One region of the Bradyrhizobium sp. UNPA324 genome, then DNA from elsewhere that is predicted to be linked to it. Evidence: riboswitches for the same ligand, from Rfam matches in the RefSeq annotation. Region 1 holds a riboswitch; the other holds the start of a gene.
What was found. Region 1 has a riboswitch for cobalamin ahead of UNPA324_RS18310 (energy-coupling factor ABC transporter permease). Riboswitches for the same ligand answer to the same signal wherever they lie in the genome.
Positions count from the first base shown of each region.

Region 2: it holds a riboswitch for cobalamin, as region 1 does, so the genes downstream of both, UNPA324_RS21275 (TonB-dependent receptor) here and UNPA324_RS18310 (energy-coupling factor ABC transporter permease) in region 1, are expected to answer to the same signal.

Region 1 covers NZ_LFJD01000004.1:3,775,401-3,785,191, reverse strand. The annotation lists gene UNPA324_RS18350 (precorrin-2 C(20)-methyltransferase) at 1-647, shown strand, start outside; gene cobJ (precorrin-3B C(17)-methyltransferase) at 644-1,378, shown strand; gene UNPA324_RS18340 (cobalt-precorrin-6A reductase) at 1,354-2,100, opposite strand; gene cbiE (precorrin-6y C5,15-methyltransferase (decarboxylating) subunit CbiE) at 2,099-3,280, shown strand; gene UNPA324_RS18330 (cobalamin biosynthesis protein) at 3,277-3,645, shown strand; gene cobM (precorrin-4 C(11)-methyltransferase) at 3,642-4,424, shown strand; gene UNPA324_RS18320 (cobyrinic acid a,c-diamide synthase CobB) at 4,424-5,734, shown strand; gene cobA (uroporphyrinogen-III C-methyltransferase) at 5,731-6,462, shown strand; cobalamin riboswitch at 6,497-6,715, shown strand; gene UNPA324_RS18310 (energy-coupling factor ABC transporter permease) at 6,753-7,430, shown strand; gene cobF (precorrin-6A synthase (deacetylating)) at 7,473-8,222, shown strand; gene cobT (nicotinate-nucleotide--dimethylbenzimidazole phosphoribosyltransferase) at 8,233-9,285, shown strand; gene UNPA324_RS18295 (histidine phosphatase family protein) at 9,278-9,791, opposite strand, start outside.
Region 2 covers NZ_LFJD01000004.1:4,421,337-4,431,127, reverse strand. The annotation lists gene UNPA324_RS21305 (hypothetical protein) at 1,117-1,305, shown strand; gene UNPA324_RS21300 (hypothetical protein) at 1,302-1,664, shown strand; gene UNPA324_RS21295 (lytic transglycosylase domain-containing protein) at 1,741-3,939, opposite strand; gene UNPA324_RS21290 (adenylate/guanylate cyclase domain-containing protein) at 4,264-6,000, shown strand; gene UNPA324_RS35225 (hypothetical protein) at 6,106-6,282, shown strand; gene UNPA324_RS21285 (hypothetical protein) at 6,433-6,642, shown strand; gene UNPA324_RS21280 (hypothetical protein) at 6,787-7,038, shown strand; cobalamin riboswitch at 7,141-7,354, shown strand; gene UNPA324_RS21275 (TonB-dependent receptor) at 7,469-9,700, shown strand.

The DNA of each region.
Region 1 (9,791 bases):
AGCACGTCGCTTTTTTCCGCAAGAAGGGCAGGCCGGGCCAGGCGCGGCGCATCGTCGAATGCATGTTGGCAGCCGACGTCACCGAATACCCGATGGAGTATCCGGTCACGACAGAGATCGCATTCGACAGTCCCGAATACGTGCAGTTGCTCGCCGGCTTCTACGACGAATGGGCGGAGCGCCTGGCGCGGCTTTCGCGCGCGGTCGATGTCGTCGTGCTCTGCGAGGGCGATCCCTACTTCTACGGCTCCTTCATGCATCTGCATACGCGCCTGCAAGGCCGCGTCGAGATCGAGGTGATCGCCGGCATTCCCGGCATGGTCGGCTGCTGGAACGGCGTCGGCCAGCCGATCGCGCTCGGCGATGACGTGACGACGGTGCTGATGGGGACACTTCCGGAAGGCGAGCTCGAGCGGCGCATGCGCGATTCCGATGCGCTCGTCGTCATGAAGACCGGCCGCAATCTCGCAAAAGTGCGCCGGGCACTCGCGTCCGCTGGCCGGCTCGACGATGCCTGGCTGGTCGAGCGTGGCACTATGCCGGGCGAGCGTGTCGCGCGGCTCGCGGAGATCGATGCCGCCGACTGTCCTTACTTTGCGATCGTGCTGGTTCACGGCAAGGGCCGGCATCTGGATGCCGCCGAATGACGGGCTCCTTGACCATCGCGGGCCTCGGGCCGGGTAGCGATGCGCTGGTGACGCCGGAGGTCTCAGCTGCGCTCGCCTCAGCAACCGACATTCTGGGCTATGCGCCCTATGTCGCGCGGGTGCCGGCGCGGCCGGGCCTTATTCTGCATCCTTCCGATAATCGCGAGGAGCTGCAGCGCGCAAGCGAAGCGCTGCGGCTCGCGTCCGAGGGTAGGCAGGTCGTCGTCGTGTCCTCCGGCGATCCCGGCGTCTTCGCGATGGCCTCCGCCGTGTTCGAGGCGCTCGAACAGGCGCCGCAATATCAGGCGCTGGCAATCCGCGTGCTGCCCGGCATCACCGCGATGCTGGCCGCCGCCGCCCGCGCCGGCGCGCCGCTGGGCCATGATTTCTGCGCGATCAATCTCTCCGACAATCTCAAGCCCTGGACATTGATCGAGAAGCGCCTGCGCCTCGCCGCGGAAGCCGACTTTGCGATCGCGATGTATAATCCGCGCTCGGCGAGCCGGCCGGAGGGCTTTGGCCGCGCGCTTTCAGTGTTGAAGGAGGCCGGTTGTGGCGAGCGCCTCGTGATCTTCGCGCGCGCCATCAGCGCGCCTGATGAGAAGATCCAGACGGTGACGCTGAACGAGGCGGCGCCCGAGATGGCCGACATGCGCACGCTGGTGATCGTCGGCAATTCGCAGACGCGCCGCGTCGGCCGCTGGGTCTATGCGCCGAGGCAGGCGCGATGACCGAGCCACTCCATCACGTCAGCGACGCTGTCGACCCGCCAGCGCTCGGGCAGCTCCGGTCGCGAGATCATAATGACGGGAAGGCCGAGCATGCGGGCCGCGTCGATCTTGGCACGCGCGCCATCGCCGCCGGAATTGCGAGCGACGATCGTGGCGATGCCGCGCCTGCGCAGCATTTGCAGCTCTCCGTCGAGCGTGAAGGGGCCGCGCGACACGATCACGTCGGCGGCGAAGGGCAGCGGCGCTTCGGGCGGATCGACGAAGCGCAGGGTGTAGGTGTGCTGCGGCTTCGTCGCAAATGGCGCGGTATGCTGGCGACCGATGGCGAGGAACACGTTTGCGGGCAGCTCGGGCAACACTGTGACCGCGGCGCCGACATCTGCGACCTCGATCCAGTTGTCGCCAGGCGTCTTGATCCACGGTGTGCGTTCCAGCGCAATCAGCGGCGTTCCGGTGTCCGCGCACGCTTCGACCGCATGGCGGCTCATCTCGGCTGCGAAGGGATGCGTCGCGTCGATCACATGCGTGATGCCTTCGCCGCGGATGTAGTCGGCAAGGCCGCTCACGCCGCCGAAGCCACCGATGCGGGTCGGCAGCGGCTGATCCGCCGGTGCGCGGGTGCGGCCGCCATAGGAATAGACGGCGTCAAGACCGGTGCGCGCGATCGCCGCGGCGAGCAGGCTCGCATCGGCCGTTCCGCCCAGAATGAGGGCGCGTGTCATGGTTGATCCCTGGCTGACCATCGTCGGTATCGGCGAAGATGGCCTTGCCGGGCTGTCCGAGGCAAGCCGAAAGGCGCTCAGGGAGGCTGAAACCGTGTTCGGCGGCGAGCGGCATCTTGCGCTTTCCGGCGTGGGCAGTCGCGGCCGTCCGTGGCCGGTGCCGTTCGACGCCGCTGTCGTTCTGAGCTGTCGCGACCGGCCAACGGTGGTGCTCGCCTCCGGTGATCCGTTCTGGTACGGCGCGGGGGCCGTTCTCGCCGAGAAGCTCGGTAGCGACGAGTGGATGGCGCACCCGGCACCATCGACATTCTCGCTCGCTGCCGCGCGGCTGGGCTGGCGGCTGGAGTCCGTGACATGCATCGGCCTTCATGCCGCACCGTTCGAGCGCCTGATACCGCATCTGGTGCGAGATGCGCGCATCATCTGCCTGATGCGTGACGCAACGGCGGTCGGCAATCTCGCGAAGTGGTTGACGAAACGCGGGTGGGGCGCCTCATTGTTGTGGACGCTCGAAGCGCTTGGCGGGCCACAGGAATACATTGACCAGCATCGCGCCGACCTCTTTTCCGAGGAGATCGCTGGAGATCTGGTCGCGGTGGCGGTGTGGGCGAGGGGGACGCAGGGCATTCCGCGCAGCTCGGGCCTGCCAGACGATTTGTTCGTCCACGACGGCCAGATCACCAAGCGCCCGGTGCGCGCGCTCGCGCTCTCGGCGCTGGCGCCGCGTCCCGGCGAACGGCTGTGGGACATCGGTGCCGGCTCGGGTTCGATCTCGGTCGAGTGGGCGCTGTGCGGCGGGACGGCGACTGCCATCGAGGCACGCGAGGATCGCGTCGCGAACATCAGCAAGAATGCAGCCGCGTTCGGACTGGCGCATCGGATCATTGTCGTCACGGGAAGGGCACCGGAAGCTATTGCCGGGGCAGAAGCGCCGGATGCCGTCTTTATCGGCGGGGGCCTCGATAGCGCAATGTTCGATGCCATCTGGTCGCGGCTTTCGCCGGGCGCACGGCTGGTTGCGCATTCCGTTACGCTGGAAACGGAAGCACTGCTGGGCGGGCTGCATCAGCGCCACGGTGGCGAGCTGATGCGGGTCGAGATTGCGCAAGCCGCGCCGCTCGGCCGCTATCGCTCCTGGGAGGCGGCACGCCCGGTGGTGCAGTGGAGTACGGTCCGATGAAGGTCGCCGGGCTCGGATTCAGAAAGGATGTCACGCTGGCTTCGCTGCGCGAGGCGCTGTCGGCGGCCGGCGGTTCCGAGGGCCTCGCAGCGGTTGCGACCGTGGCCGACAAAGCCGATGCGGAGGCGCTGAAGCAACTCGCGCGTGAATGCGGCGTGCCGATCAGGGGTATCCCCGCCGATATGCTGGCCGGCATCGATACGCCGACGCAGTCGAAATTCGTCATGGAGAAGTTTGGAGCAGGATCTGTTGCCGAAGCCGCGGCGCTCGCCGCGGCTGGCCCTCGGGCTCGGCTCATTGCGACGCGCGTGGTTTCGCAGGACCACACGGCGACCGCCGCCATTGCGGAAGGAGACGGCGCATGACGGTGCATTTCATCGGCGCAGGGCCGGGCGCGCCTGACTTGTTGACCTTGCGCGGCCGCGACTTGATCGCGGCCTGTCCGGTCTGTCTCTATGCGGGCTCACTGGTGCCCGAAGGTGTCTTGTCGCATTGCCCGCCGGGCGCGCGCATCGTCAACACCGCGCCTCTGTCGCTCGATGAGATCATCGCGGAGATCGCCGCTGCGCATGCAGAGGGCAAGGACATCGCGCGGCTGCATTCCGGCGATCTCTCGATCTGGTCGGCGATGGGCGAGCAGCTCCGCCGCCTGCGCGCGCTCGCCATTCCGTTCACTGTGACACCTGGCGTGCCCTCTTTCTCGGCTGCCGCGGCAGCGCTGGAGGCTGAGCTGACGCTGCCCGGTCTTGCCCAGACGGTGGTGCTGACGCGCACGCCGGGTCGTGCTAGCGCGATGCCTGAAGGTGAGAAGCTCGCCGCATTCGCAGCCACTGGTGCCGTGCTTGCGATCCACCTCTCGATTCATCTGCTCGACAAGGTCGTCGCCGAGCTCACGCCGCATTATGGCGAAAATTGTCCGGTCGCGGTCGTCTGGCGTGCGAGCTGGCCGGACCAGCGCATTGTGCGCGCGACGCTGGCAACGCTCGATGCCGCAGTCGGAACGGAGATGGAGCGCACCGCGCTGATCCTGGTCGGCAGAACGCTTGGCGCCGCGGATTTCGACGAGAGCCGGCTCTACGCCGCCGACTACGATCGTCGCTATCGGCCCGTCGGTGCCGAGCCGCGCTTTCCGGAGGCGTCGTGATGCCGGCGGGCCTCATCATCTCGGCACCAGCCTCCGGCGTCGGCAAGACCACGCTGACGCTGGCGCTCGCGCGGGCCTGGCGCCATCGCGGCTTGAATGTGCAGTGCTTCAAGAGCGGTCCCGATTACATCGATCCGGCCTTTCATGCCGCCGCGACTGGACGCGCTTCGGTCAATCTCGATAGCTGGGCGATGGATCGGGGGACAATCGCGCATCTGGTCAGCCGCGGCGCGGATGCCGATATTGTGCTCGCCGAGGGCTCGATGGGCCTGTTCGACGGCGTCGCCGCGCATGGCGTCTGCGGCACCGGTGCCACCGCCGACATCGCCGAGATGCTGGGCTGGCCGGTGCTGCTGGTGATCGACCCGTCTGGCCAGGCGCAGACCGCAGCCGCAATCGCCGCAGGCCTTCGCGATTATCGCGCAGGTGTGCGGCTTGCGGGCGTCGTGCTCAACCGCGTTGCCAGCCCACGCCATGAAGATTTGGTGCGGCGTGCACTCAGCGATGTCGGCATCGCCGTGTTCGGCGCGCTGCCGCGTCATGCCGAGATCAGTCTGCCGAAGCGGCATCTCGGCCTGGTGCAGGCCGAAGAGCAGGCCGAGATCGGCAAGCTGATCGACGAGGCCGCGCGCTTCGTCGCCGAGCATGTCGATCTCGACGCGGTGCTGCGCTCCGCAGCCAGCTGTTCGCCGCGAGCCGCGGCGAGCGGCGTCAATGTAGTGCCGCCCGGCCAGCGCGTTGCGCTGGCGCGCGATGCCGCGTTCTCCTTCGTCTATCCGCATATGCTGGAGGCCTGGCGCGCGGCGGGCGCAGAAATCTTGCCGTTCTCGCCGCTGGCCGATGAAGCGCCTGACGCGAGTGCCGACGTGTGCTGGCTGCCCGGCGGTTATCCCGAGCTTCATGCCGGCAGGATCGCGTCCAATGCCCGTTTTCGCAGCGGGCTGCGCGCTTTCGCCGAAACGCGGCCGGTGCATGGCGAATGCGGGGGCTATATGGTGTTGGGAGCCGCTTTGACCGACGCGGACGGGATGCGCCACGAGATGACAGGCCTGCTTGGCCTCGAGACGAGCTTTGCCAAACGCCGCATGCATCTGGGCTATCGCCTCGCGGCGCTCGCCGCGCCGATGCCGGGATATCGCGCCGGGGCGCGTCTGCGCGGCCATGAGTTTCACTATTCGACCATTCTTGGCCAGCCTGATCCGCAGCTGGCGGTCGTGCACGATGCGACGGGCGCGGCCATTGCCGAGACCGGCTCGCGGCGGGGCCACGTCAGCGGCACTTTCTTTCATCTGATCGCGGAGGACCGGTGAGCGGATTCGTCTCCTTCATCTCCGCCGGACCCGGCGATCCCGAGTTGCTCACGCTCAAGGGCGCCGCGCGGCTGCGCGAGGCCGACGTCGTGCTCTATGATGATCTCGCCTCGGGCGCGATCCTCGATCTCGCCCGGCCCGGCGCCAATCTCGTCGCGGTCGGGAAACGGGCAGGGCGGCCCTCGACCAAGCAGCATCACGTCAACCGGCTCCTGGTCGATTATGCCGCAACAGGGGCGCGCGTGGTGCGGCTCAAGTCAGGCGATGCCGGCATTTTCGGCCGGCTCGAGGAGGAGATCGAGACGCTGCGCGAGGCCGGCATCGGCTATGAGATCGTTCCCGGCGTCACCTCGGCTTGCGCCGCAGCGGCCCAGGCCGGCATTCCCCTGACCCGGCGCCACACCTCGCGCCGGGTGCAGTTCGTCACCGGGGCCGACGTCACCGGCGAGCTGCCGCCGAATCTGAACTGGGCGGCGCTGGCCGATCCTGAGGCGACGACCGTGGTCTATATGGGCCGGCGCACCTTCCCGGCGCTTGTCGCAAAATTGATCGCACACGGTCTCGCCGCGGATACTCCGGCGCTGTTGGCCGAGTCCCTCGGTCGCCCCGACGAGCGGCTGGTCCGCACCACCATTGCCGAGCTTGCCGAGCAGCTTGCCCGCGGCGGCGCCGCTTCAACCGCCGCCGTGATCCTGTTCGGCGCGCTGGCGGGGGATTATCCCTCGTGACCGCTTCGCCCCTTGACGCCGGCTCGGCGAAAGGGGCACACAGGAGAGGCATGGTGCTCGACGCGGCGCAAAGCGCCGGAGCATAATCGGGAATGGGGGTGGGCGGACCAAGTTGCGGCGCCCAAAACCCCAGCCGCCCCCGCGACTGTAAGCGGTGAGGGGCTCCGATCAGCCACTGGGCCGCAAGGCCCGGGAAGGCCGGAGAACCCAGTGAACCGCGAGCCAGGAGACCGGCCCTGCACGTTTTGAGGCCAAGGCCGTCGGGTGTGACGGCAGGAAGGATCTAAGCCATGCATATCGAACCCGGAATCGTGACGGGCGCCAAGCTCGTGTTGAGTTACGCAACCGGCGTCGCCGCGGGCGGCGTTGCCTTGAAGCTCGCCGCCGAGACCGTGCGCGAGCAGGGCATCGGCTCGTTCGCGGCGCGGACGCTCGCCACCACCGCCCTTGTTTTCACCTTCTTCGAGATTCTGCCGCACTTCCCGGTCGGGGTGTCCGAGGTGCACTTCATCCTCGGCTCGACGCTGTTCCTGCTGTTCGGCGCTGCGCCTGCCGCCTTCGGCCTGGCGTTCGGCCTGCTGCTTCAGGGCGTGTTCTTCGAGCCGGCCGACCTGCCGCAATACGGCATGAACGTCACGACGCTGCTGGTGCCGCTGTTCGCGATCCAGGCAATCGCCACACGGATCATCTCGCGCAACACCGCTTATGTCGACCTCAGGTATCGGCAGGCGCTGGCGCTGTCGACGACCTATCAGGCCGGCGTGATCGCCTGGGTAGCGTTCTGGGCGCTCTATGGCTCCGGTTTTGCGATGAGCAACCTCGCCAGCATCGCGACGTTTGCGGCCTCTTACGCGCTGGTCATCGTGATCGAGCCGCTCGCCGATCTCGCCGTGCTGGCGCTTGCGAAGTCGCTGCGCGGCGTCACCGCGCCCGGCCTCGTCACCCCGCGCCTGCACAACGCGGCCTAGAGAGACAAGGGGCGGCCGTCATGGCCGCCCCCAGCGCCCGCGATGCTCACGCTTTCCCTGATCGGCATCGGTTGCGGCGATCCTGGCCAGCTCACACGCGCCGCCGTTGAAGCCATCAATGCCGCCGATCTCATCCTGATCCCGCGCAAGGGAACGGCGAAGTCCGATCTCGCCGATCTCAGGCGGACGATCTGCGCGGATGTTGTCGGTAGCGGCAAGACCGTTATCGCCGAGTTCGATCTTCCCGTGCGCGACGCAGGTGAAGCGGATTACCGCAAGGGCGTGGACGACTGGCACGATGCGGTTGCCGCGACCTGGTCGCAGGCGATCGCAAATCATTTCGGCGGCGAGGGCAAGGTCGCGCTGCTGATCTGGGGCGATCCTTCGCTGTATGATTCCTCGCTGCGCATTGCGCGGCGGCTCGACCCCTTACCCAAAATCGAAGTCGTGCCCGGCATCACGTCGATCCAGGCGCTGTGCGCGGCACATGCACTGCCGCTCAACGATATCGGCGAGCCGTTCTTGGTCACGACGGGGCGGCGCTTACGCGAAGGCGGCTGGCCGCAGGGTGTCGACACCGTGGTGGTGATGCTCGACGGCGGCACGGCGTTTCAATCCTTGGATCCACTCGGGATTCACATCTATTGGGGCGCCTATCTCGGCATGCCCGATCAGATCATCATGTCCGGCGTGCTGGCTGAAGTCGGTCCGCGCATCGTCGCGCAGCGCCAGGAGGCGCGCGAGCGGCATGGCTGGATCATGGACAGCTATATTCTCAAGCGCAGGCGTTAAGCGAGGCAGCATGCTCCCCGAATGGATCACCCAGAACTGCCCCGAGATCTCCGCAGTCCATCGCGAAGCGGCGATCGCGCGTCAGGCGCAGTTGACAAAACCGACCGGCGCGCTTGGCCGGCTTGAGCAGCTCGCAATCGAGCTCGCAGGTCTGCAGGCGACCGAGCAGCCACGCGCCGCGCGTGTACCCATTGTCGTCTTCGCCGGTGATCACGGCATCGTCGCGCAGGGCGTGTCGGCCTATCCGCAAGCCGTGACCATCGCGATGATGGCGAACTTTGCCTCCGGCGGTGCTGCGATTTCGGTGCTGGCGCGCGAGCTTGGCTCGCGCCTGGAGGTGGTTGACGCCGGCACGCTGGCGCAGGAGCAGATGACGGGCATCGTCACCGACAAGCCGCGCCATGGCACGCGCGATTTCAGCGTGGAGGCCGCGCTCCTGCTTACGGAGCTGGCGTTTGCCTTCGAGGCCGGCCAGCGCGCGGTGGTGCGCGCGGAAGCCAATCAGCCCGACCTGCTGATCTTCGGCGAAATGGGGATCGGCAACACCACGACATCGGCGGCGATTGCGGCGAGCCTGCTTGGCATCAGCGCCGAGGAGATCGCGGGCAGCGGCACCGGCGTCGATGCGGCCGGCCGGGCGCACAAGGCGCGCGTGATCGACGCCGCGATTGCACGGCACGGCGTTGCAGGCTCTTCGCCAGAGAAGATCCTGTGTGCCGTCGGTGGGCTCGAAATCGCGGCGATCTCAGGCGCGATCATCGCTGCCGCGCAGCGCCGCATTCCCGTGCTGATCGATGGCTTCATCGTGTCGGTCGCAGCGCTCGCAGCAGCGCGGCTGAACCCGTCGTGCCAGCCCTTCCTGCTGCCGTCGCATCAATCGGCCGAGCAGGGGCATCGCCTGGTGCTGCGCGCGCTGAACGTGCAGCCGTTGATCAGCCTCGATCTCAGGCTCGGTGAGGGATCGGGCGCCGCCATCGCGTTGCCGTTGGTTCGGTCAGCCTGTGCACTTCACAACGGCATGGCGACCTTTGCAGAGGCCAATGTGCCCGATCGGCCTAGCTGATCCGCTGATTGACCGAGACGACACGCCAGCCGGCTGCGAGGCGATCGATCCGGGTCAGCGACAGCGGATCGACGACGAAGCGCAAGGCCGCTTGTGGCGTGAGATCCAGCGCGATGCAGAGCGCGGCCCGGATGGTGCCGGAATGCACGACGAGCGTGGCTGGTCCGGCTCCGATCCGCGCCAGACCCAGCCGCACGCGTGCGACCTGATCCGCAAAGCTTTCGCCGCCCGGCGGCCGTCCGCCGGCCGGATCGTTCCAGAACTGCGCGTAAGTCTCGTCGCCGGCGGCAGCGAGCTCATCGTGCCGACGGCCGGTCCAATCGCCGAAGTCCTGCTCGCGGAATTCACTGACCAGCTCCGGTTCGAGCCCCAGCGCGCGCGCGGTCTCGACCGTGCGCCGCGATGGGCTGGCATAGCTGGCGGCATCTTGCGAGAGGCGCTGCCGCAGCGCCTCCAATTGCGCGCGAGCGCCGAGATCAGCCGGCGCGTCGGCGGCGTGGATGGTG
Region 2 (9,791 bases), 650 kb from region 1:
GACGGGCAATCATGGCGTGCGCCTCTGAACCGACCGCTGCGCTGTCCATTGCGGCGCACCGAGTACGCCATGCCGGCGGGATCTTCACGGTGACCGTGCATCCGGAGCATGGTGCGCCGTCTCGTTGAACATGAGCCGGGGGAGCCCTGAGCGAGTACGGGACAAACCTAGGTATAGGGCCTCCATGCCTAATCATATCGGCCATTTACCTCCGTACAATTGAGCATCTCGTGCCCGGCGAACTAGCCTCATGACCAATCGGGAGTGTCGACCAGCCGATCGCAGCGAGCGCACGAGAACCGGTCTGAAGCTTGCGGCCGAGATGTTTGACCGACAGGCAACGACCGGGGGCAAACCGCCGCAATTCTCGAGATGCAGCCGCCGCCGCGACAATGCACGACCCGCATGAGGTCGAAGGGAACGAACTGGCAAAGCGCAAGCAATCAAGCGACAGAGGGAGATAACAATGTGCGATACATCAGTACTTCCTGAGCGTGGCCTATCCCAGTCCGAACGTTGCCCTTCAGTCAATGGCTGTGCGGTGTGCGGCGGCAAGTTCGGTCTGATCCGCTACTATTCCTGGCGCACCGCGCTCTGCTCCAAGAGGTGTGTCGATCGCTTCCGTACCCGTCGCGAACGCGACCGCCGGTGGTTGTTCCGGGTACAGGTTGCCTGAGGCCGAATTAGAGAACTGACATCGTTCCGAAGGTCTGACCCGGGAGCCCGTGCGTTGAAGCGCTCATGCAAGCTCTTGTGCTCGCTAGTCCTCCTCGGCTCCGCTGCGGTCCAGGCACAGGAGACTGGACAAGGTGCCGTTCATCGCCAGCATCCACCCCAGGACCAGGCGCTGCACGAGAAATTCTATTCGACCTGGCACATGCCGGACAATCCGAGCCTCAGTTGCTGCAACAGCGCTGACTGCTATCCGACCGACATCAAATACGTCGACGGCCAGATCTATGCTCGGCGCCGGGAGGACGGGAGATACATTCTGATCCCACCCCAGAAGGTGGAGCGAAACAGGGATAATCCGGACGGCCGAAACCATCTTTGCGCTCCACCACCCGCACTGTCTCCGTTGGACAGCGTTTACTGCTTCGCCTTGGGAGGTGCCACATGAGATTCGCCTTCGTGCTCGTGAACGACCGGACCCCGTTCCGGCACACCTGGTGCATGCAGTGCTGTGAGCCGATCAGCGGCGGCTATCTCCGCGAGATCGCGACCCGTCTGCCTTACTGCGACTATCAGTGCTACGCGCTGTTCTGCGAGGCGCTCGCGACAGATGGCGTGAGGGCGGCGTCATGAAATTCGTGGTGGTCAATCACGAGCCCCCGTTGCGCGCGGCCACGTGCAGCACCTGCTCGCGGTCGCTCCGCTCCGGCTATGTCCGGCATGCGCGCACACAGCGCCGTTTCTGTGACTACGATTGCTACCGGCGCGGCGAACTCGTCACGTTCTTCACGCAATGGTCAATGCCTGGGCGCACAGAGCCGGCCGCCGCGAACGTCGAGCTTGCCGCTCGCAACATGATCGAGACGATGGCGGTCCTGGGGGCGGTCTGGTGCTGGAGCTGCACGATGCACGCTTGGACCTTCGCAAGAGCTTTGACCGGCGCATCCCTGGAAGGTCGCGATCTGATCACGATGGAAGGAGGTGACATCTAGCTGCGCGACTGCACTCGCGTGGAAGCCGCAGCGACGCAACCTTGCAGGCGCCGGTGTCCAGCCCCGGCGGCGTCGACTAGGGAGCGGACGCTGCGGCCGCCACGGGTGCCATTGCTCCGGCCTCGTGCGTGACGACGCGCTGATCGCTCTTGCCGGCGACCATGCCGCTGCCCTCGAGCCTTGCGCGGTAGACCAGCACGTTCTCCATCACGCGCTGGACGTAGTTGCGCGTCTCGGACAGCGGGATGCGCTCGACCCAGTCGACCGGATCGACCTTGGGATCCCTGGGATCGCCGCGCGCCTGCACCCATTCGCGCACGCGGCCGCGGCCGGCATTGTAGCCGGCGAAGGTCATGATCTGGTTGCCGCGATATTCCGACAGCAGCGCGCTGAGCTCGGCCGCGCCCATCTGGGTGTTGTAGACGGGATCGGAGACCATCTTGTCCCAGTCGTAGGTCAAGCCGAAGCGTTTTGCGGTATCGCGCCCGGCTTCCGGCGTCACCTGCATGAGGCCGACGGCATTGGCGGCCGACTTGTCGCGCTGGTCGAACGAACTCTCGGTGCGCGCCACCGAATAGATCACGCTGGTCTCGATCGCCGGCGCGACCTGCTTGTGTTCGGGGATGCCGATGGTGGGGAAGGCGTAATGGTCGAGCGCGAGTCCGCGCGCCAGCGCCGTCTTGCCGACCTCCAGCATGACGCGCGCATCGTTGCGCTGGCCGGCGAGCTCGCCGAGCGCTTCAAGCGCTGTAATATCAGTGCTCTCCTTGGCAAAGTCCTCGGCGTAATAGAACACCACGTCGCGCTCGCCGATGCCGTAGAGCATGTCGGCGGCGCGCACGCGCTCGTCCGCGGGCGGCGTCTCGGCGGCGGCCAAGACGGGCGAGGGCGGACGCAACTCGATGCGGTCGAGGCCAAGCCTTGCACGCGCCAGCTGGCCGTAATAGGCCGTCGGATAGCGCGATGCCGCCCGATAGCTCATGCGCGCATCGGCAGTCGCGCCCATCGCCTCGGCGGCGCGGCCGCGCCAGTAATGGGCGCGCGATAGCGCGATCGGATTGGCCGAGCCTTCGTCGACGGCGGCGAAGTGCGCCATCGCCGTCTTGGGATCGTTCAGAAAGCGCAGCGCGATCCAGCCGCACATGAAATGATAGTCGACGCGATAGACTTCCTTCTCCGGCACCGCGGCTGTGCGCACCACGTCATAGGCGGTCCTGGACTTGCCCTGGTCGAGCAGCTTGCGGGCGAGCAGGCGGCGCTCGCGCCACCAGACATCGGTATCCTGCGCCGCCATGGTCTCGGGCGCTGCGGCCAGGATCACCTCGGCGGCGTCGTCGATGCGGTCCTTCTGCAGGTGCCATTGCGCGTGGCACAGCACATAGCCGAGATCGCGGCGCGCTTCGCTCGGCACATCCTCGAGATAATCCTTGGCCTTGCTGGCCTTGCCGGTCACGGCGGCGCAGGCCTTGACGATCGCAAGCGCGTCCTCGCCGAGCCGTTTTGCGGCGCGCCGCGCGCCGGCGTAGTCCTTGGCGCCGATCCGCTTGTCCATGCGGGCGCGATGATCGTCCGCGGTGAGGAGATCGCGGAACGCCTCGTAGGAATCCTCCTCGCTGCGCTCGGACAATTCATCCGTGCGCCAGGCCTCGCGCACCAGCCGCGTGGCCCGGTCGGTGTCGCCTTCGGCGAGCAGCACGCGGGCGAGCGCGAACTTGCCCTTGGCGCTGGTCGGACGATCCATCGTGAATTTGTGCACAATGGCGGCGTCGCTCTTCTCCTGCCACAGCCGCGCCTCGGCACGGCGGCGCAGCAGCGCGCGGCTCGGCCAGTCCGGATTGGCCGTGAGGAAGGCGGCGTAGCGCTTGAAATTCGCGGTGCTCTCGGAATGGCGCAGCATGAACCAGTCCGCGAGCTTCTGTCCGGCGGGATCGATGATGCGGTCGCGCGCCGCGCTCGCGTCATCGCTCTTGCCCTTGCGCGCGAGGTCGATCGCGTCCTTCAGCGCGGCGAGGTCGCCGGTCAGCGCCGGTGCGGCCGGCTTGTCCGCAGGCAAGTCGTCGGTCTTCTTCGACCTGCGCTTGGCCTCGGCATGCTTGCCGTGGCGCGATTTTGCCGAGGACTTGGCCGCCGCATGACGCGGCTTGCCGGCTTTCGCCTCATGCGACTTCTTCGGCGCGGATGATTTGTGGCTGCTCTTGGCCGCCAGCTCGGTGGGGAGGAGGGCCAATGCGGCCACGGCAACGACACACGCGAGCGAGCGTAGGCACTGGTTCATTCGATGGTCCCCCTGCGAAACCACTACAAACCAAGGTCCGCGACGACATGCGGCTTGAGAATCAAAGACGACACCAAACGATGCCACGGTATCGTCTCCCATTCCTCACGCTGTCGCAACAATGCGGCAAAATCCGGATTGGAACTCGGGAACTCACCAAGTGTCGGCACAGGCAATTCTTTAATCTTTTGTTAACGTATTGGGCCCGCGCGCCGCGCCAAACGGCTCCCGGCGTCACGGAGGCACAGATGCACGTGTTCCGGCGGCCAAATCAGGTGTATTGAGTTCCCTAGTTCCGTCCTTTCAGCCTTTGCTCCCGTACCTATGCCGATTTTCAACCAGTCGATCCGGCGCAAGATCGTCGGCATCGCCCTCGGATTGATCGTCCTGATGCTGGTCACCTCGATCCTGTCGATGGTGATGTCGAGCCAGGTCGGTGTCCTGCTCGACGAGCTGACCAACCGCTACATTCCGGCCTATAGCCATCTGGCCCGCGCCAACATCCGCTCGCTGGAGCGGGGGCTGGCGCTGCGGCGGATGGTCATGACCAGGATGGAGGCCCCGTCGGACGAGGAGGCCTATGCGGCGCGCCTTCGCGACTTCGAGGAATCGGACCGCAAGATCGAGGAGGAGGCCGAGGCCGCGCGTACCCTCGTCAACGCGATCATCGACGACCCCAGAACCTATTCCGACAATGCCGCGCTGGGGCGGATCGATATCCGCATCGAGACCGCCGTCACCGAGCTGCGGCGCGATCTCAACGAGGACCATGCAAGGCTGCTCAAGCAGGTCGATGCCAAGCAGATGGCGGAGGCCCGCGGCACGCTGGAACACATCGACGTGCTGCGCGATCAGTTCAACCGGAAGGTCGATGCAATCCGCGCCGACATGCTGACGCAGGTGTTCTTCTCGACCTCGCAGGTGATCAGCCGCCAGCATCAGGCGATCGTCGTTTCGGGCGTCGTGACGTTGCTCGCGGCGATCGTCGGCTTTGTCTTTGCCCTTCTGGTGTCCAGCGGCATCACGCGCCCGGTGCGGCTGCTGCTCGCCGGCACCCGCGAGGTCGAGGCCGGCCGCTTCGACAAGACCATCACCGTCTCCACTCAGGACGAGATCGGCGAGCTCGCCGCGGCCTTCAACCGCATGACCGAGCAGCTCAGGCACAACGAGCGCATCCGCGAAACCTTTGGCCGCTACATCGATCCCAAGGTGGTGCAGGGGCTGATCGACCGGCCGGAGGTCGCGATCGACGGCGAGCGCCGGGTCATGACCATCATGTTCTGCGACATGAGCGGCTTCACCTCGATGAGCGAGGGCATGACGCCGCGCGGCCTCGTCAAGGTGATGAACCACTATTTCACGGTGATGTCCGCCCCCATCAGGAGCAATCGCGGCATCATCGACAAGTATATCGGCGATGCCATCATGTCCTATTGGGGCCCGCCCTTCATCGAGGATGACGAGCAGGCGCTCCTTGCCGGCATCGCGGCGATCGAGATGGCCGACCAGGTCCCCGCGCTGCAGCGCCAGCTGCCCGACCTGCTCGGCATCCGCGCCATGCCCGCGCCGTGCGACTTGCGGATCGGCATTGCCACCGGCGAGGTGCTGACCGGCAGCATCGGCTCCGAACTGATGATGAGCTTCACCGTGATGGGCGATGCCGTGAACCTGGCCTCGCGGCTGGAAGCCGTCAACAAGGTCTATGGCACCCGCATCCTGATCTCACAGGCCACCGCCGAAGCGATCGGATCGCGGCTCGAGCTGCGCGAGATCGATCGTCTGGCCGTCGCCGGCCAGACCGCGCCGCAGGCGATCTTCGAGGTGATGGCGAGGGCGGGCGCACTCACCGATGCGCAGGACAGCTTGCGTATGCACTATGTCGAAGCGCTCGCCGCCTATCGCGCCCGGCGCTTCGATGCGGCGCGTGCTGCCTTCAACGCGGCGCTCGAAGCCGTCCCCGGCGACGGCCCCTCGCTCACGATGCTCGGGCGCGTCGCGCAGTTCGAGGCGAGCCCGCCGGGCGAGGGATGGGACGGCGCCTGGCGCCTCGACAGCAAATAGGCTGCCGCACCGGAAAAATTGCTTCTGCTCGATAACGATGTTCGCCGTGACCTATTTCCCGGGCTTAGGTTGGATGTCCTTGAGGCGTCTGATGGGGACACGCCGATGCCAGAACTTCAGGATAGGCTGGAACGGTTCGAGACACTCACCGCCGAATGCGAGCTGATCGCCAAGCTCGCCACCGACAGCACCAAGCGCGAGTTCTATCTGAAGCTTTCGGAGCAGTACCGTCAGCTGGCGGTGGACATGCGGCAGGCGATCGCGACCAAGGCTGCGGCCTGAGGCCGGCAGCAATCCGTTCTTAAGATTTGGCGCGCATCCTTAGGCATGCGGGCGTCGCTGATCGGCGATGCCAGCGGTGGGAAGGCCGGGGCTCGCTGCAATGCAACGTGCCTCGTGAGTGCCATTTGCCATGCCTGACAGGGCGATTCCATGCGCCTCGTTGCCGTGATCATCATCGCGCTCATGACGGCGGCCTGCGACCAGGAGCAGGACATCACCGGCTCGACGCCGGTCTGCGCGCTGCGGAACTACAGCTACAACCCCCGCGACATGAACCAGTGCGTCAACGCCTGCAAAGCATGCGATCACGGCACCACCGTCACCTGCTCGACCTCCTGCACCCTCAAGGGCGCGCGCTGAGATCCCGACGCCTGCGGCGGCGGGAACGCGAGCCCGAGGTCGCCGGCTGATCGGGCGGAACTGACGGTGCTTGGGCACCGGAACGATTCACTTGGATTAATCATTGAAGGAGGCGGCAGGACGCGGAGTCCGATGGAAATGGGTATGCTCGATCCAGGTCGATTTCTGGTGTCGTGCTCGCATTGCGATGCCTGGCCGATGGCGGCCAATGTGAAGCGGTCGAACTGGTCGGCATCCCCGCATGAGGTCCGTTTTGTCTGCACGCGCTGCCGGCGCGAGGAAACCGCGATCGTCTCGGCCTCCGGCGAATTGACCCCGATCAAGCGCGTCGATGTTCCGCCACGCGATGTCGCTGTCGCCTGGGCGCAGGCCCAACGTTTGCGAGGGCGAACCTGAGCGGCCGGCACCCGTTTCGTGGACTTGCATTGGCCGGTGCGTCGATGCCGGCTCGCGGCGCCGACATCGATCGACCACTCGATTGACTCTCCGGTGGAACGACACGTAAATGATCGCGACGGTTCTCCCCATGGAGATCAAAAGGGAATGTGGTGCGGGAGGTCCCAACGCCGGGATTTGTCTCAACGCCACGGCTGCCCCCGCAACTGTAAGCGGTGAATCTTTCGTCCTGTGCCACTGGGAATCTCGGTCCTGGGAAGGCGACGCAAGGTAATGACCCGCGAGCCAGGAGACCTGCCGTCAGCCGTGGTCACACGCGAAGATGTCGGTCGGGGAGTACAGACATTGGCTTCACCGGAGCGGTTCATTGCTCCGCCGTGAAACCTCGTTCGCTGTGACGTGCCACTGACGTCATACCGAGGTTACAACATTGTCCCGTTTCGTCTCTGCCGTCCGGCGCCTCCGCGCTGGCCTGTTCGCGTCTGTCTCACTCCACTCGCTCGATCTATCCTCCGCCTCCGCCCAGCAGGCTCTTGCCGAGCAGTTGCCGCCGATCGAAGTGAGCAAGCCCGACGATCAGAACCGCACGCGGGCCAGAGCGATCGGTGAGGGCGACGCGACGAGGCCGCGGCGAACTGTGAATCTCGCGCCGGCAGGCGATGGCACCGGCTCATCCGGCTCGGAAGCTGTTGCCGCCAACAGCGGCATCATCGGGACCGCCACGACCGTCATCACGGCCGCGGATATCGCGCATTCGCCGTCGCAGACGCTTGCCGAGATCATCGCCGCGCAGACCCCGGGGGCCCAGATCACGACGTTCTATGGCGGCCAGATCGGCGCCAAGACCAGCGTGGACCTGCGTGGCTTCGGCGCCTTTGCCACCGCCAACACGCTGGTGCTGGTCAACGGCCGGCGGCTCAACGACGTCGACATGGCGCAGGTGGACCTCTCCACCATCCCGCTCCATTCGATCGAGCGTATCGAGGTCACGCGCGGAAATTCCGGAGCGGTGCTCTACGGCGACAACGCGGTCGGCGGCGTCATCAACATCGTCACCAAGACCGGAATCGGCGGACCGCCCGTGACGGCGCGCATCGAAGCCGGCTTCGGCTCGTTCAACACCAAGCTCGGCAACGTCTCGACCTCGCTCAATTCCGGTCCGTGGTCGACCTCGTTCTACGGTAATGCCGTCAGGACCGACGGCTATCGCGACAACAATCGCTATTCCCAGGAGAACGGCGTCGGCAATCTCAACTACACCACATCAGGCCTGACCGCTTTTCTTACCGTCACCGGCGACAATCAGGAGTTGCGACTGCCGGGCGGCCGCACCGTCGATCCCTCCATCGGCCTCGATGAGCTCAAGAGCAACCGCCGAGGGACCAGCACGCCGTTCAACCACGCCAACCAGCAGGGCTTTGGCGCGACAGCCGGCTTCGCCAAGACCCTGGTCAACGGCGTCGATCTCATCGTCGACGGCGGTGTGCGCGACAAGAAGCAGCAGAGTGCGTTCTTCTCCAGCCCGACGCCGGTTCCGGCCTTCTTCACGTCGACTTATGTCGATTCCAATCTGACGACATGGTCGATCACGCCGCGGCTCAGTGTGAAGAGCCTGCTGCTCGGCATGCCATCGCAGCTCCTGACCGGCATCGACTATTACGATGCGAGCTTTCAGCAGAACCGCGGCGCGGGGCAGCGGCTCGCCGCCTGGCACAATTACGACCTCAGGCAGCAGACGGTCGCGGGTTATGTCCAGCACACATTGGGGGTGCTGCCCACGACCGATGTCTCCTACGGCGCACGTGTGCAGAATGTCCGTCTTGAGGCACGCGACAATTTCGACGCGGCGGCGCCGTTCAACGCCGACATCGGCGCGCTGCCGCTGACGAGCGACGAGACCCAATATGCGCTGCATCTCGGGGCCGAACATCGCCTCAATGACACGGTCTCGCTGTTCGGCCGCGCCGCGCGCGCGTTCCGCACGCCTGACGTCGACGAGCGCCTGTCCTCGGGGCCTTCCTTCGATCCCCTGACCTTCGCGGCGATCCCGCAAACGTTCCAGCTCAAGACCCAGACCTCGCACGACATCGAGGGCGGTCTGCACATCAAGGGCGGGGGGCTGCAGCTGCAGAGCAGCCTCTATCTGATGGACCTCACCAACGAGGTCCATTTCAGCCCGGTCCTGTTCTACAACACCAATCTCGATCCGACCCGGCGCTACGGCTCGGAGACCAGCCTGTCCTATCGCGTCAACGAGGCCCTGCTGCTGCGCTCCGGCATGGCTTATACCCGCGCCGTCTTCCGCGAAGGCGTCTGGGCCGGCAACGACGTGCCGCTGGTGTCGCGCTATACGGCGAGTGCGGGTGTCACCTGGAACATCCGGCAGAATTATCTGGTGCTCGATGCCACCGCGCGCTTCTGGAGCGAACGGCGCATGGACAACGACCAGGCGGGCACCCAGAAGCCGATCCCGGCCAATGGCACGATCGACCTCAAGCTCAGCGGTCAGTATGAGCGCTATTTCTGGTCGCTCAGCGTCAACAATGTGCTGAATGCACTTTACTACGACTATGCCATCGCCAGCACCTTCACGGACGGCCGTTTCAGCGCCTATCCGCTGCCCGGCCGCACCTATCTGCTCAAGGCCGGCGCTACGTTCTGATCAAGGCTTTCACCTCGCCAGGGCCGTCGCACGCCCTCAAATGGACTGGAATTCGAAGAAGGAGATCACTCATGCCTCTTAGCATCATGAC